One region of the Rossellomorea sp. GCM10028870 genome, then DNA from elsewhere that is predicted to be linked to it. Evidence: predicted binding sites of a transcription regulator. Region 1 holds the regulator's gene; the other holds the start of a gene.
What was found. The regulator NrdR, encoded in region 1, represses ribonucleotide reductase genes. The targets are predictions, from matches to a motif close to AACACNATATATNGTGTT.
Positions count from the first base shown of each region.

Region 1 (8,312 bases):
CAGTTGAACCGTTGATAGAGTTTCTTCCTTACCAAGGGCTGTTTTCACTTGAACGTCCAGTTTAGGGCCGTAGAATGCCGCTTCCCCTTCAGCTTCAAAGTACTCAACGTCGAGTTCATCCATGGCTTCCTTGATCATCCCTTGTGCACGGTTCCACATCTCATCATCATCGAAGTACTTCTCAGTATCCTCAGGGTCACGATAAGACAGGCGGAAGGAATAGTCCTTCAGATCAAAGTCTTTGTACACTTCCTGAACCAGGCGTACGACACGCTTGAATTCTTCCTTGATTTGATCGGGACGGACAAAGATATGAGCATCGTTCAGAGTCATTCCACGTACACGTTGAAGTCCTGATAGTGCTCCTGATAATTCGTAACGGTGCATCAGACCAAGCTCGGCGATACGGATCGGAAGCTCACGATAGCTGTGAATGCCGTTTTTGTAAATCATCATATGATGAGGGCAGTTCATTGGACGGAGAACAAGGTCTTCGTTATCCATTTCCATAACCGGGAACATGTTTTCCTGATAGTGATCCCAGTGACCGCTTGTTTTATAAAGTTCAACACTTCCCATGACAGGAGTGTACACGTGATCATAGCCTAAGCGCTCTTCTTTATCCACGATATAGCGCTCGATGATGCGACGGATCGTTGCACCTTTAGGCAGCCACATCGGCAGACCTTGTCCCACTTTTTGTGAGTTCATGAATAGGTTTAATTCTTTTCCGATTTTACGGTGATCACGCTCTTTCGCTTCTTCTAAAAGACGCAGATGCTCTTCCAGGTCTTCTTTCTTGAAAAAGGCAGTACCGTAAATTCGTTGAAGCATTTTGTTATCGCTGTTCCCGCGCCAGTATGCCCCGGCGATGCTCAACAGCTTAAACTCTTTAATTTTATTAGTGGACGGAATGTGGATCCCACGACATAGATCGAAGAATTCACCTTGCTCGTAAATCGAGACTTGCTCGCCCTCTGGAATCGCTTCAAGTAATTCAAGCTTATACTCGTCACCGATTTCTTCATACATTTTCTGAGCTTCGTCGCGACTGACTTCTTTACGAACCACCTCTAAGTTTTCACCAGTGATCTTCTTCATTTCTTTCTCGATCAATGGCAGGTCCTCTGGTGTAAACGTGTGCTCGGAATCAATATCATAATAAAACCCGCCTTCGATGACCGGTCCGATTCCGAGCTTTGTCTCAGGGTATAAACGTTTAATCGCCTGAGCCATTAAATGAGCTGTACTGTGACGAAGAATTTCCAGAGCATCTTCTCCTGGAGGTGTAACGATTTCTATCGCCCCATCCTCTTGGATCCCTGTACGCAAGTCGATTAATACATTATTTATTTTACCAGCGAGCGCCTTCTTTTTCAGTCCGGGACTGATGGACGCAGCAATCTCTTCTGTTGTCGTCCCTTTAGGAAACTCCTTTACATTTCCATCAGGGAACTGAATTTTCACTACTTCTGACATGTAATTTCACTCCTTAAATAATCTCTATAAAACATAAAAAACCCCGCCCCTTCACGTTTGAAGGGACGAGGTTAATAAGTAAACTCGTGGTTCCACCCAACTTCTCATTGTGCCCAAAATACAGACAATGACTTCATTGAAAACGAATAACGACATTTAGCCGTCAATCATTACTGTGAATCCGTCAAGATTCAGTTCATAATTGAAGTTCCGAGGTGGTAAATATCACTACCGAATTAGGAAGCTTGCAGCCGGGAGACTTCCCTCTCTGTGAATGGAATAGGAATATTCTTGTCCTCATCATAACCTTTATTTATTGACTTATTATGTAGGTATTATAATCGGTTATGTTTTGAAAAGCAAGCCTATTCATTCGCGATATCCCACGAAGGATACAGAAGCGTGTCAGGAAAATAACTCAACGGCAGGAGATCGATCCGTTCTTCGAAAATGTTCTGAAGCGTCCTGATCAATTGATGGTCACCATTTCCATAGACGAGTATCTTTTCCGGGGCAATGGATAATAACGGAGCAATGGTGTACGAATCAACATATAAGGGATGATTCGTCAATAATCGTTTATCAATCGCCTTTGTCAGTTCCTGGCGTGTCAGCTCTTTCATGTCTTCATCAAAGAAACGATAGCCGTAACCCGTCGAGTACAGATGGATCGTGCGCATTTTCTGCTCCCTTGATGCTAGATACTCCCGCAGCATATGAACAAACATTTGATATTCCTGCTCCATCTTATATTCATCTATAGCAAGATCCACCATGAGGAGGAGTCTCTCCTGAAGGTTCTTCAGCCTGAACTTGCTAAAGGAGTCGAATGATATGGGAGTCTTTCCTTCCAACAATAGCTCCAGGCTGTCATGGACGTATTTGACCTCGTCCCATTCACCAATCAGCTCCATCAATTCAGGTCGTTCACCCATCCTCATCTCTGATACGACTTCTAATATTTGATTGATTTCATCAACATCTTCATAGAAATAATTTTCTTTCAGGGCTGATTCGGACCAGTCCATGCATTTATCATTTAAGACAAAGTGTGAAACCCCATTGAATAGCTTTTCTCTTTCCTTGAAGAAGGGGGAAACCTCTATCGTCAGATTATAGTGAGTTGTATGTTGAAAGAGCGTTTCATGAAACCATGATTGGATGAACTCTTTATTGAGGTATTCTTGAAGCTTTACCGCATCACTTTTTTGCTTAAAAATAAATTCAATCAAACTTTCTCGCCTCCTTAAACCCAATTCCCTGATTTATATATATGGGAGGCTTGTATAAATTAGAAGTTGATGAGTGAATTTAATTGACTCTTTTCTTCACTATGTAGTTATGGACACCATGAACATGCGTTCGCTTCCGTGCACGATGAGTGAATCCGGCCGTTTCTTTCGATAATCCGGACGTTTCTCTCGGAAATCAGGACGTTTCTCTCGGAAATCCAGCCGTTTCTTTCGGAAATCCGGCCGTTTCTCTCGATAATCCAGCCGTTTCTCTCATAATCCAGCCGTTTCTCTCGATAATCCAGCCGAAAACCTCCATAATCCAGCCGTTTTGCAATAATTGTAAAAAAATCACATCAAAATGTCCAATGTCTACACCTAAATTTACACACATAAAAAAGAGAGGAAATCGCATCGCATGTAATTTCCTCTCTTTCAATCTATTCTCTTCTATTCCTTCCATCGATCAACACAGGTTGGGATAGATATTTAATCCGCTCCATGATCCTTGCCGCCTTCAGCTTTTCTTCTTCTCCTCTTTGGCTGTATGTCAAATGATGAGTCAGCTCGCTGAAGTTGAAGTTGGAGGTGAAGAATGTAGGCAGGTTCTCAAGCATTCTGTACTGGAGGATCGTCCCCAGGATCTCATCTCTCCCCCAGCTAGACATCGTTTCTGCGCCGATGTCATCGAGCATGAGTATCGGGGCTGATTTTACCATCTCAAGCTTTTCATTCACCGTATTATCACCGAGTGATTGTTTGATCTCCCTGAAGAACTCAGGAACATACACGATAAGAGAACCGATTTTTTTCTCGGCGAGTTCATTGGCCATGGCCCCTAACAAATAGGACTTGCCGACCCCGAACTTCCCGTAAAAATAGAGTCCTTTCATTTTCGTGCCCTCTGTATAGGTCTCCACGAAATTCTTTGCAAGCCGCACTGCTTCCAGACGGCTTTTCGAATCAAGGTCAAGGGTTGAGAAAGATGCTTGTAAAATATCCTTCGGTACATACAGGCTTTTGATTAGACGCTGGGCGCTCGTCCTTTCATCGTGGATGACTTTTCGAGGGCAGCGATGATAATCAATGTCGATTGTGTTGCCCCTGATCACTAAGTGGGGATCATACCCCTCCATCATATTCTTGCACTCCTGTAAAGAAGGGCAATAACGGCATTCCTTACTTTGAGAAATGTATTCATATAACTTCATAAGGCTCTCATTCACCATTTCCCCTGTAACACGGTCTTCATTCCTGCGAATAAAATCCTTCACATCATTGTTTTCAAGAATCTCTTTTTTCATTTGCTCATATCTTTGTTGAAACGAACCAGAAGCCGCCAACCTTTTCAGGGTGTTGTTTATTCTTTCCACCGCTATGTTCACCTACTTCCGAAAATTTTTAAGCTCTTCTTCGAGTTTTTTCTTCTCTGCCTCGAAATCGTATTCTTCCTGAGAGGAATCGTTTTCTTTCTCCACTTCTCCTTCTTGGAACCATTCCGGGAGTTTTTCTGTCCGAATCGGCTTTCTTCGCCTATTCGTTTTATTTTCCTTTTTCCCTTCAGCCCACTCCAAATACTGCTTGTGTTCCTTCTTGGCTAAATCCATTGCTTCGCTTGCAGTCGTAACCTTTTTCCTCGACCAATGAGATGCGATTTTTTCCATATATCCCTTTGTCAGCTTCATATCTGTTTTTAATAGGACATATTGTATAAGAACGTTCATAACACCAAGCGGCAGCTTCTGTGACATGAGCACTTCTTCTACGGCCTGCAGATCAGACTTAGAAGGGGCACCGCCATTCGAAATATCAGATAGTACGTCTTTTGGAGACGTGTTTTCAAGGTATTCAATCAGCTCCTCTTCTTTGGAGAGGGGTTTATACGCTGGTTCAGGTTTCTTGGTCTCGATTCTGGTAGTCAAATCGGGCAATTGATCCCCTGTTTGTAGCCCATACCAATCCCGTGCAGTTTTACGCAATAATTCTATATCGATGGTATCATCAGCATCCAGGGAACTTAAGACGATATTTTTCATTTGAATAGGATCGATGCCGTATAAATAGCTCAGCTTCAGTACCGTTTCCTTCACAGTCGCTGTAAAGGCTTTTCGCGGAACCATGGATTCGGATAATCCCGCCAGCAATAACTGAAAATCAAAATCGATGTCGTCTAATGGAATCCCTTCATTCCTTCCATAGTTCATATATTGTTCACCAGACTTGGTTTCCGAATCCACATTTGCATCATGGTGAAGAAAATTAATTTGCTCCGATGTAAAAACATCCTGAAAGGATCGAGTGATATTCGAGTACTGCTGTTTATCAACCGATTCGTCAGTGAAAAACTTCTTCAAACGCAAGTAATGAGTTCTGCCGATTTTCCGGTAAAGATACACATTCAACATACCATCATGAAAGAATTCCTGAGGGGAAAGAGGAGGCTGCAGTTCATAGAGAAAGCTGCGGTCCCCGTTGTCCCTTTTTTCATATGCCTTTAACAAGCCGATTCCCTCAAGCTTCATCCGCGCTTCGTAGACGTCCTGAAGATTCACGGACAGTATGTTCATAAGGTGATAATGGGTGGAATCAGTCGACCAGAGCCGATTTTCTTCGACTTCTCCCCATAAACTCATATAAAGACTGTAGCACACTGAACCAATTAAAGGCTGGTACAGAAATGTAATGATTTTCCGGTCATATTCCTGAAGCATCCCATTTGTCCCTACCGTGTAGGGATCGATTGGCTGTATTTCATTCCAATGCTTCTTCATCATAGTTGGATTCTACCTTTCAAAGAAATAAAGAGAAAAGAGCTAAAGAATTACATCTTCAGCTCATTCTTCTACTCTTTTTTTATTAATTCTTTCAGTTCGTCTATAAATACATTAATATCCTTAAACTGTCGATAAACAGATGCAAAGCGTACGTATGCAACTTCATCTACCTTGGCAAGTTGATCCATGACCATCTCACCGATCTTAACGGATTCTACCTCAGAAGCACCTTGATTTCGGAGTTCCTTTTCAATATCCGTTGAGATCTTTTCTAATCTCTCAAGAGGTACCGGGCGCTTCTCACAAGCCTTGATCAACCCTCTCAAAATCTTCTCTCGACTAAACTCTTCTCTTACCCCTTCTTTTTTCACCACAATTAAAGGAAGCTCTTCTACCTTCTCGAAGGTCGTGAAGCGAAAAGTGCATTCTTCACATTCTCTTCTTCTCCTGATCGAACGTCCTTCATCAGCAGGCCGGGAGTCCACCACTCGGGTACCATTATGCTGGCAAGACGGGCATTTCATAATATCAGCTCCGTTATTACATACTCTTACTTTCATCATATAAAAAAGCTGCGCTGTACACAAGCTTCTATGGGATTTACCGTTATTTCACTTTTGTCAATTCACTATCAAGCTTCTGATAATAATGGCTGATCTGCGCTTTTAACACCGTATATGTACCAAAGACCTTCCCTTTGTCTGCACTCACCTTGAAATCGACTGCCGTTTCAAAAGGCCTTACGGTGATGACTGTTGCGACGATGAACAGTTGGGGAGTCCCATTTTTACGAACCGTGATTTCCCCTCTGTCCTTAGACTGGGAAATCACCTCATATTCAGAGGATGAGAATAACTCTAGTACTGCATTAAATGCACCTTGATGCATGGATTTATAATATCGTGATTGCAGGTCTTTATCTTCGTGCTTATCAGATGTCTCACATTCTGATTGAAATCGTTTAAACAGGGTACGTATTCCGCTCATATAAAGTTCCTCCCTTTATTTACCCTTATTTTACACGAAAACCGCACGAATGAAAATTCAAAATCAATTCCTTTACAAAAGCACAAAAAAAGAGATGCATCCAATACGCATCTCTTCTGAGTTATTTTCAATTAAAGGGCTTGTGCCTGAGACTTCTTCACTTGTACCGGACCCATACCACGTGGCAATTCGATTGTTTCACGCGTGTCAGCACCAAGAGCATCTGCAATATATTCAGCAGCGATGTTAGGATCTAAATCACCGCAAGTATATACATCTATACTGGCATAACCATGTTCAGGAAAACTGTGAATAGTCAGATGTGATTCTGAAATGATCACAACTCCACTCACACCTTGAGGAGCAAATTTATGGAAAGCTACCTCACGAACCTCTGCACCTGATTTAAGTGCAGCATCGACGAATGTTTTTTCAATTCCTACTACATCGTTTAATTTTTCAAAATCGCAACCCCATAATTCCGAGATTACATGACGACCCATTGTTTCCATTGAGTGTTTCCCCCTTTGACATAATTTTTTTCGTCAAAATGAACGTGTCCTTTGGCAAAATCTTAACTACCACGGGGGAAAGTTAGTCCGAAGAGGTCCTAACCCTTTAAGTAGTTAAATCAGTATTCATTTGCTAATAAGAAGTTCACGAAAAATAGTATACTTTGTTTAAAACTGTTTTGCAATAAATTTTTATAAACTTTTTTATATGGGTGGACGATCGGTTGATTGCAACGAGATTATGCGGGTTATCACCCAAAATAGTAAAGTGAGTTTTGGATTATGTTCTAAATGTTGACCGTTCCTTTTCGCTCCAGGCACTTGCTTTCCGCGGGGCGGGCGGTGAGCCTCCTCGGCTTCGCCTGCGGGGTCTCACCTGTCCCGCTATTCCCGCAGGAGTCAAGTGCCTTCCGCTACAATCCACTCTGGGATGCTACACTTTTTCTAATTATACTTTTTGATAGATAAACATAAAAAAGCTCCTTTGCAGAATTTGTTCCTAAAATATTTAATACATCCCCATTAAATAAAGTGTTCTATACCATCATTCTTAAAAAGCGAAATAAAAGAAAAAAAACGCACCTGGAAAGGTACGTTCTAAGGATGATGCTTATTGTTTATGTTGATTCTTTCAAACGTTGACTTCTTGTTTTGCGTTCATTTTTGTTGCTACGAATTTAGCCAGATCGACGACGCGGCATGAATAGCCCCACTCGTTATCGTACCAGGCAAGTACTTTCACTTTTCGATCTCCCATTACCATCGTGGATAATCCGTCGATGATCGCTGAATGAGGATTTGTATTAAAGTCGATCGAAACCAAAGGTTCTGTTGTGTATTGCAGCACTCCATGTAAAGAACCAAGAGATGCTGTAATAAATGCTTCGTTGATTTCTTCTACTGTTACGTCTCTTTTCACATCTACAACCAGGTCCACTAGTGAAACATTTGGTGTAGGGACACGTAATGCCATTCCGTGAAGCTTGCCGTTTAATTGAGGCAGAACCAATGATAATGCTTTTGCTGCACCAGTCGTTGTCGGGATGATCGACTGGCCGCACGCTCTCGCTCTTCTCAAATCTTTATGGGGATTATCAATATTTTTTTGGTCATTTGTGTAAGCATGGACTGTCGTCATAAGTCCGTTTTCAATACCAAATTGCTCATCTAATACCTTCGCAACTGGTGCTAAGCAGTTCGTTGTACAAGATGCATTTGAAATCACGCTGTGTTCTTCAATATTTAATGCGCTTTCATTTACACCCATCACAATGGTAACGTCTTCATTTTTACCTGGGGCCGTCAGGATGACTTTTTTGGCTCCCGCT
Region 1 covers NZ_JBHTGN010000001.1:163,767-172,078, reverse strand. Annotated here, with positions in the region: gene thrS (threonine--tRNA ligase) at 1-1,479, opposite strand, end outside; T-box leader at 1,538-1,792, opposite strand; gene ACFQWC_RS00870 (putative sporulation protein YtxC) at 1,845-2,711, opposite strand; gene ACFQWC_RS00865 (hypothetical protein) at 2,908-3,150, opposite strand; gene dnaI (primosomal protein DnaI) at 3,152-4,084, opposite strand; gene ACFQWC_RS00855 (replication initiation and membrane attachment family protein) at 4,097-5,485, opposite strand; gene nrdR (transcriptional regulator NrdR) at 5,554-6,009, opposite strand; gene ACFQWC_RS00845 (cytosolic protein) at 6,092-6,472, opposite strand; gene speD (adenosylmethionine decarboxylase) at 6,604-6,984, opposite strand; gene ACFQWC_RS00835 (glyceraldehyde-3-phosphate dehydrogenase) at 7,616-8,312, opposite strand, start outside.

Region 2 (8,312 bases), 350 kb from region 1:
TCTCATGAAGAATTCTAATTCATTGGAAACCTCTAACTCTGTCACACCCGGTTTGATAAAATCTAATATATGCTTAAATGCTGCATCGGCGATATCCGCCGCATCCTTAATTATCTTAAGCTCTTCAGGTGTCTTAATCAAGCGTAACTTTTCTACCAGCCCTGATACCGGTACAAGTTCTGCTTCCAGCACTTCACGATAGCTGTCATACGCACTGAATGTCATGTAGTTCTTCTCGAAGCCCAGTTTCTTGATCCCCAGGTTTTTCACTTGTTTGGCTACTTCCTCATGGATGGGTCCAGTATGCTGGACGATTTCAAAATCGGCAGCCTGCTCGGTTGCTTGCTCGATGTAGCGGAAATCTGTTATGAATAATGCTTTGTCTTTAGAAATCAGAGCAACACCTGATGAACCCGTAAAGTTTGTCATGTACCGACGGTTGTAGGTACTGGTAAGTAAAATCCCGTCAAGTTCGTTTTCTGAAAAAGTCTCTCTTAATCGTTCAATCTTCATTCAATTCCACTCCCTTAATGTTCTTTATGATCGCTTGTAAAGCCAATTCGTAACCAAACAGTCCAAAACCGACGATCTGGCCAACCGTTTCAGCTGCCACGACAGATTGATGTCTGAACGCTTCACGGGCATGGATATTAGATATATGCACTTCCACTACCGGTACTGATACCGAAGCCACTGCATCTCTTATCGCATAGCTGTAATGCGTGAAAGCACCGGGATTCAGGATGATTCCCCCATACCCTTCATCCTCTGCCCTGTGTATGTAATCAATCAGTTCCCCTTCATGGTTCGATTGAGCTGAAAAGAGTTGAAACCCTTCACCTTCTGCTTGTTTCGAAAGCTTTTCCTCAAGTTGTGGCAGGGTGACATGTCCATAAATATCGGGTTCACGTTTCCCGAGCCTATTTAAGTTAGGACCATTTAAAAGCAAGATTTTATTCATATGTAAACTCCTAAAAAAATAGAATGTTCATCATGAACATTCTAACATAAACCTTTTACCTATACCTACATAATTGTCTGATAATAAGGATTTGTTAATGTGAAACTTCACCTGATTTTTCTTTCTGATCTTGATGTCTCAACTCGTTTTCTTCATAGGAAATGGAGTAGCCAATAAATACACCATATAAAATATACAAGCAGAAGGTTGTGATCAGGGTGTGATAATCAATGGATGTAAAGGATTGAATGCTCGGAAAGAGTGGGTTGAGCAGTAAAAAGAAAGCCAGGTATAACGCTGCACCATAAGCAACTCCAACCCACATGGACTTGAATTTCCTCAATAAACCATAATAGATAAGGGCCACTCCAATAGAAATCACTCCGTAAGCCAATATAGAAAGAACGATTCCAATCCATTTGTCCACCCAGTCCCCAACCGCCCATGGCTCAAAAATGATATTAGGCTCAATTTTCGTAAAGGAAAAAAAGTAACAAAGGTAGGCAATTGCACTCCATAACATTCCACCAATAAAGCCCGTCACAACCACCATTCCCATGAATGAAAGTGGTTTTTCACCCTGATTTTGCTCTAATCGGGGATTCTCCTTGCTTTCTTCTGTTCCATCCTGAATCTTTTCATGTTGTCCTTTTTGTTCCGCCATCTTTAGCACCTCCATTCGTAGTATGTCCCATTGATTTAAACATTTGCATGCTTTGCATATTTTTCGTGTGTATGTTGGTATGGGTTCATAAACAGCGTAAGGGAAGGAAATATGTATAATGAATCGCTACCTCTAGTGCTTTGAATCATTTTTTAGTAAAATAGATATTATCTTTCCAAGTTTCAGAAAATAAGTACAACATGAATCACATAAAAACGATAATAAATACGATTAAAGAGCAAGGAAATTGTCTAGAATAATAGTATAGATATTATTTAAAGATGGATTGTATTGTAAGGAGGTGGCTTTGTTGAACGCTCGTAATATCTTTGTTTCCACATTAATATTGTTAGCTATAGTAGGGCTCGTAACTTCCCTATTCGGAAATCCTTTAGGGCTTGCAAAACAATTACTGGTAACAGCAGCCGTCATCGGGATTATCTACTTTATATACCGAAGATGGTTCAGCGGGAGGCGGGCTGGTAATAGTAATGAACAGAGAGCGTTTGTTAAAGCAGCCAAGCAATCGAAGAAGCGTCATAAGAAGAAGTCTTCAAGTAGGCCTCAACAAGTATCAAACGCCCAAAAGAAACGTTCAATACGCAAGAAATCCAATGCCAATCTGACTGTAATTGAAGGAAAGAAGAATAAGAAAAACAATCGAGCCTCATTTTAGGAGCTCGATTGTTTTATTAATATGTCCATTTTTGCAGAAATGCTTCAGCTTTTGATTTTCCGTACCGGATGAGCTCTGTTTTCCTTTCCGGGGTTAACTGGAATTCGGTTGTGAGCACTCCTTCAGTAGGAATAAAGATGATGTTTTTTTCATGTTTTCTGGAAATGTATCTGGAATCATGTGCATCTTTCATCGTAGTAAAGAGGGCTTCATACATATCAATCGCATTCTTGATTTGTTTTTTCGGCTTTCCGACTAGATCGTGACTTAACTTCACCCCTATTACCGGCCTCACCTTTTTCACATTTTCCCGATCGAACAGCCACATTGGAAAATTACTGAGCACCCCACCATCCACCATAAAACTTATTCCTTCTAAAGATCGTAACTTTACAGGTTCGAAAAAATAAGGAAGACTCGCACTCATTCGTATCGCCCTTGCAACAGGAAAGGTTTCTTTAGCTATTCCATACTTCTCAAGGTCGTCAGGGAGAACTAATAATCTGCCGTTCGATAGATCTGAAGCGATCACCCGGAGTGAATGGGGAGGTAAATCGGCGAACGTATAGATCCCTCTACCCTTCAGCTTTTCTTCCACCCAGTTTTCAAGCGCCACTCCTTTATACAAACCTAAACGATGGTAAACCCGAAACCATTTTATAATAGGAAAGGAGATGATCTCGTTTGAGTCCAGCAATTTATTAAAATCTATATCATCCATGATTTTCAAAAGCTCCCTGCTCGAATAACCTGCAGCAATAAATGCTGCAATCACTGCTCCTGCACTCGTTCCTGCGAGCCTCTTAAATCTGTAGCCCTTCTCCTCTAATGCTTGATATGCCCCAATCAAGGCGAGCCCCTTGATGCCTCCGCCTGAAAAAACGCCATCGATGTCCACAGGCTCCACTCCTTCTTTTTCTCTTACTACATCTTTAATTCACAAAGAAGGATTTTAGACTAAAAAAATAGGAGGGGAACCAGTCCCCTCCTATCTATCTTTATTATTATAAACCGCACTTCAGTTGAGCACCGCAGTTGGTACAAGTATTGCAGCCGCCCATATCTTTTACCGTTCCTTTACGGCATACAGGACACGTATTTCCAACTTCAGACCCAATGGTAACGTCTGTTGAACGCACGTCTTGAATCGTATCGAGTAACACGATCGGCTTTTTAGTTGTAGGAATCTCTTTTTGTTCTGCTTCATGCTCGTCATCAAAGCTGTTTTCTTCTGCTTTGAGGGTAAGAACTTGCGAATCACGGCTTCCATCAACGTACACCGTACCGCCTTTTGCTCCACCTTTATAAAGACGCTCATACACTTTTTCTACTTGCTCAACCGTATAACCACGAGGGGCATTAACGGTTTTCGAAATGGAGCTGTCAATCCAATTCTGGATGACACATTGAACATCAGCATGTGCTTGTGGCGCCAGGCTCATGGAAGATACAAACCATTCTGGAAGATTGTCAGCATCTGCTTCCGGATTTCTCTTTAAGTAATCCTCTACAATATCCGCTTTTACTTCAATAAACTTACCAAGACGGCCGCTTCTGTAATATGTGAAGGAGAAGTAAGGCTCGAGACCTGTAGATACACCAACCATCGTACCTGTTGAACCTGTTGGAGCAACGGTTAACAGATGAGAGTTTCGAATCCCGTACTGTTGAATGTCATCCCTTACATCCTCAGGCATTTTCTTCATGAAACCTGTTTCCACAAACGCTTTTCGTAAAGCCTTCGTTTCTTCGTCGGTACTTCCAGTAAGGAATGGGAAGCTTCCCTTTTCCTTGGATAATTCAACGGATGCACGATAAGCGGTTGTTGCGATGGCTTCGAACACCTCATCAACCAGCTGGTTACCTTCTTCTGAACCGTATTCTTTTTCACAATAGATCAACAAGTCTGCAAGCCCCATAACGCCAAGGCCGACACGTCGCTCACCAAGGGCCTGCTTTTTGTTTTCATCCAGGAAGTACGGAGTCGCATCAATGACATTATCCTGCATGCGAACACCCACTTCAACGGTACGCTTCAACTTTTCGAAATCAACGGTTTTCGTCTCTTTATTGGCAAACTGAGCCAGATTCACGGCTGCCAGATTACACACTGAATAAGGAGCAAGAGGCTGTTCACCACATGGGTTGGTAGCAACTACCTTTTGACCATATGCTTTCGCATTCGTCATATCATTCGCGTTATCAATAAAGAAGATTCCAGGCTCAGCTGAATACGTTGCACAAACATTGATAAGATTCCAAAGCTCTTTCGCTTTGATCTTACGGTAGGTACGGACTTTGTATCCAAGCTTTTCCCACTCTCGGACGTCACCGACATTGTGCCATTCTTCATTGTAGTATTTCATTTGCTCTTCATTGTAACTTTCAACATCCGGGAAGCGGAGTTCATACTCACGATCGTTTTCCACAGCTTCCATAAAGTCGCTTGTTAAACAAACAGAAATATTGGCACCTGTCAGAAACTCTGAATTATGGACGCTATATGTTCCGCCTGTACGCAGCTTTTCTTCTGCATTCTTAAGGATCTTCGCATCAAACCCACCATACCCGGGGATTTGTCTATAGTTCAGGATTCCTTGATACATCGCTTCCTCTTGTTCCGTCAGAGGGGTGAATTTCAATTTATCCTGTGCCGCTTTTTTAATGGTTTCATCTTCTGTATTCTCAAGGAGATAACGCAGAATACGCGGGTTTTGCATTTTAGAAATGATGAATTCGATAATATCGGGATGCCAATCTGATAACATGATCATTTGTGCCCCGCGTCTTGAACCGCCCTGCTCAACCAAATGAGTCAATTTGGCGATGTCATCCAGCCAGGAAACCGAACCGGAGGATTTACCGTTCACACCTTTTGCAAGGGTATTGCGCGGACGAAGCGTCGATCCATTCGTTCCGACTCCCCCGCCTCGGCTCATGATCTCCATTACCTGCTTGCGATGTTCTGAAATCCCTTCACGTGAATCCTGTACGAAAGGCATCACGTAACAGTTAAAGTACGTAACATCCGTTCCGGCACCCGCTCCATAAAGCACTCGACCAGCAGGAACAAAATGCAGGTTCACCAATTCATGATAGAACTTCTCAAACCAAACTTGTCTCTTTTCAGGAGTTTCTTCCACTTCTGCTAAGCCTGTTGCGTTACGCTTTGCAATTTGTTCGTAGTAGACTTCGAGAGGTTTTTCAATTACATCAAGTGTTCTAGAAACGATACCCGTTTCCATTTCTTCAGGTTTGTCTATGGCACTTCTGTACTCTTCTTCGATCCAAACATCTGCTTTCTTCGTTTCCCAATCGATGCTTGTGATGTAACCTAACCCTCTTGCAGGGAATTTAGGATCTTCTTTGATGGTGAGGACTACAAAGTCTCCTTCAGAAAGGGTGATTTTTTCCGTGTCTTTGAAAGAATAACGATCAATCATGACAAGACGGGATACACCTTTGTGTGTAGTATTCATATCCGGTGTAATGGGATGTACTTGAGGAAATAATCCGATATCCTGATTTAATCTTTCGATGTTTAATTTCATTGTGTTTTTCGACGCAACAGTCATAAAGACAACTCCTTCTATCTCAAATCTTTCATTTGTTTGTTATTTACTTTGATGTGTAATATCAAATAATACGATATCATAGCTCTATTAGAAAAGCAATAAATAAACACAACATATAGTGTGCAAAAAATTATTCGACACACCATATATTGTGTTTCGGGTCAATAGGTCATTTGTTTGTCAAACGGATAATAAGCCAATAAAAATAGAAAACAGGAGGAAACAATAGAAAATCATATAATACTCCGACCATTTCTATTAATTTAGAACTTGATATAAATCCAAGTCGCGTAATAGTTGGTAAAATAGGAAAAAAGCGACAAGCATCGCTTTTTTTCTACAAAAAATTTTATCGTTTAAAATTCCAATCATCTGATTCGTACCGGGTTTCGGCAAGGTCCACAACATATTGTGTTTCCTCTTCGGAAAGTTCATATGGTTCCAGGTGGATATTCAGTCCTTCTTCAAAACCTTTTTTGAACGCTTCCTTGGCCATGTCCATGGTGACCGTTTCAGAACTGATTTCGTTCATCGCAACGGCCTTGTTTTTAAAAGCTCGCTGCATACGCTCTTTTACCCTGTCAGATGGATAATTAAACAGACTAAACAATTTATCTTCGTCAAGATCCAGGAGGATAGAGCCGTGCTGGAGGATGACGCCCTTTTGACGCGTCTGGGCACTGCCTGCCACTTTCCTTCCTTCAACCACCAGTTCATACCAGCTGGGTGCATCAAAACAAACAGCTGAACGTGGATTTTTTAATCCTTCCCTCTCTTCTGCTGTTTTCGGAACAGCAAAGTAGGCTTCAAGGCCCAGGCCCTGAAATCCCTTTAGAATTCCTTCCGAGATGACACGATACGCTTCCGTTACTGTTTTAGGCATTTCAGGATGATCTTCTGAAACAATGACGCTGTACGTCAATTCATGTTCATGCAGAACCCCCCTGCCTCCAGTCGGTCTTCTGACGAATCCGAGTCCGTGCTCCTTAACGGCTTCAAGATTGATTTCCTTTTCTACCTTTTGGAAGTAGCCAATCGATAGTGTCGCGGGATCCCAACCGTAAAAACGAATCGTCGGAGGAATCTTCCCTTCACTATGCCAATCGAGTAGCGCCTCATCAAGGGCCATATTATAAGAAGGGGAACAATTCCCTGAGTCAATGAATCTCCATGTTTCCTTTTTCATGCATCATACCTCATTTACGTCTTCTCTTTGATATTTTATTATGTAATCATTCAACTTCATTCAAGTCCGTTACTAGTCTATCAAATCCAATCGAAAAAACAAAGAAAAACAGATTGGAAAGTGTTTGCTATAAAATAATAAATTTGTTTTGATTCTCGGAGCTTTCATGAATATAATAGAAGATAGCGCATTTGTAGAAAGGAGCATGAATGATGGAAGGATTATATATTCTTTTAGTCGTACTTGGTGGAATCATTGTTTATTCACTCTTTACGTTCTTCTATCAAAAGAGAATTGTGAATACATTGACTGAAGAAGAATTTCGAGCAGGATATCGTAAAGCTCAATTGATAGATGTTCGTGAAGCGAATGAATTTGAAAACGGTCACGTACTTGGCGCACGAAATATCCCCCTATCTCAAATAAAAATGAGACAAAAGGAAATCCGTGCCGATCAACCCGTTTACCTTTATTGCCAAAGCGGACTCCGCAGCGGACGAGCAGCTCAAATGCTTCACCGCAAAGGATACCGAGATCTTCACCAATTGCAGGGCGGCTTTAAAAAGTGGACAGGTAAAGTAAAACATAAAAAATAATGTGAAAGGATTGCCTTAGAGGCAATCCTTTTTTTGATCGGTGGGAGTAGTCGGATGGATTGCGTTGATGGATCTAGTGGTAGTATGTAGAATCCAATCAACAAATGGGATTATTTGTAATTCGGCTGGATTTTTGCTGAAAACTGCTGGATTCCTGTTCATTTCGGCTGGATTATCAACCAAAACGGCTGGATTCCTGTTCATTTCTGCCGGATTATCGACCAAATCGGCTGGATTCCCTTTCACTTTGGCTGGATTATCGACCACCACGACCGAATTCCGCGCCTATTTTGCTGAGTGATCCACCATATCTGCTTAATTACTTGTCTTACTATGCTAATAGTCCCTTTAAACGGCCAAATCACGTCTTTTTCACTTGAATTACAGGAGATAACACCACAATCACCTCCGCCCCATTTCTCTTTCAATGAAGGTCCGTCCCTCAGAAAATCCCCGCAGCGAACCGCTGCGGGGATTTCCAGTTTTACATCTTTTAGCTTTCTTTTGTATAACGCAGTATTGGTTTTCTTGCTGCGAGTGTTTCGTCCATACGTTTGACGATGGTCGTATGAGGTGCTTCTTGGACGATTTCCGGTGTTTCTTCTGCTTCTTTAGCAATTTGGATCATTGCATCTATAAAGGAATCTAGGGTTT
Region 2 covers NZ_JBHTGN010000001.1:510,244-518,555, reverse strand. Annotated here, with positions in the region: gene ACFQWC_RS02650 (M24 family metallopeptidase) at 1-513, opposite strand, end outside; gene aroQ (type II 3-dehydroquinate dehydratase) at 503-961, opposite strand; gene ACFQWC_RS02640 (YqhR family membrane protein) at 1,056-1,625, opposite strand; gene ACFQWC_RS02635 (SA1362 family protein) at 1,936-2,301, shown strand; gene ACFQWC_RS02630 (patatin-like phospholipase family protein) at 2,318-3,199, opposite strand; gene ACFQWC_RS02625 (vitamin B12-dependent ribonucleotide reductase) at 3,306-5,876, opposite strand; gene ACFQWC_RS02620 (lipoate--protein ligase family protein) at 6,226-7,062, opposite strand; gene ACFQWC_RS02615 (rhodanese-like domain-containing protein) at 7,275-7,658, shown strand; gene ACFQWC_RS02610 (hypothetical protein) at 7,726-7,959, shown strand; gene gcvPB (aminomethyl-transferring glycine dehydrogenase subunit GcvPB) at 8,152-8,312, opposite strand, start outside.
Region 2: a site for NrdR is predicted at 6,015-6,032, ahead of ACFQWC_RS02625 (vitamin B12-dependent ribonucleotide reductase). Genes of this name have one in related genera too.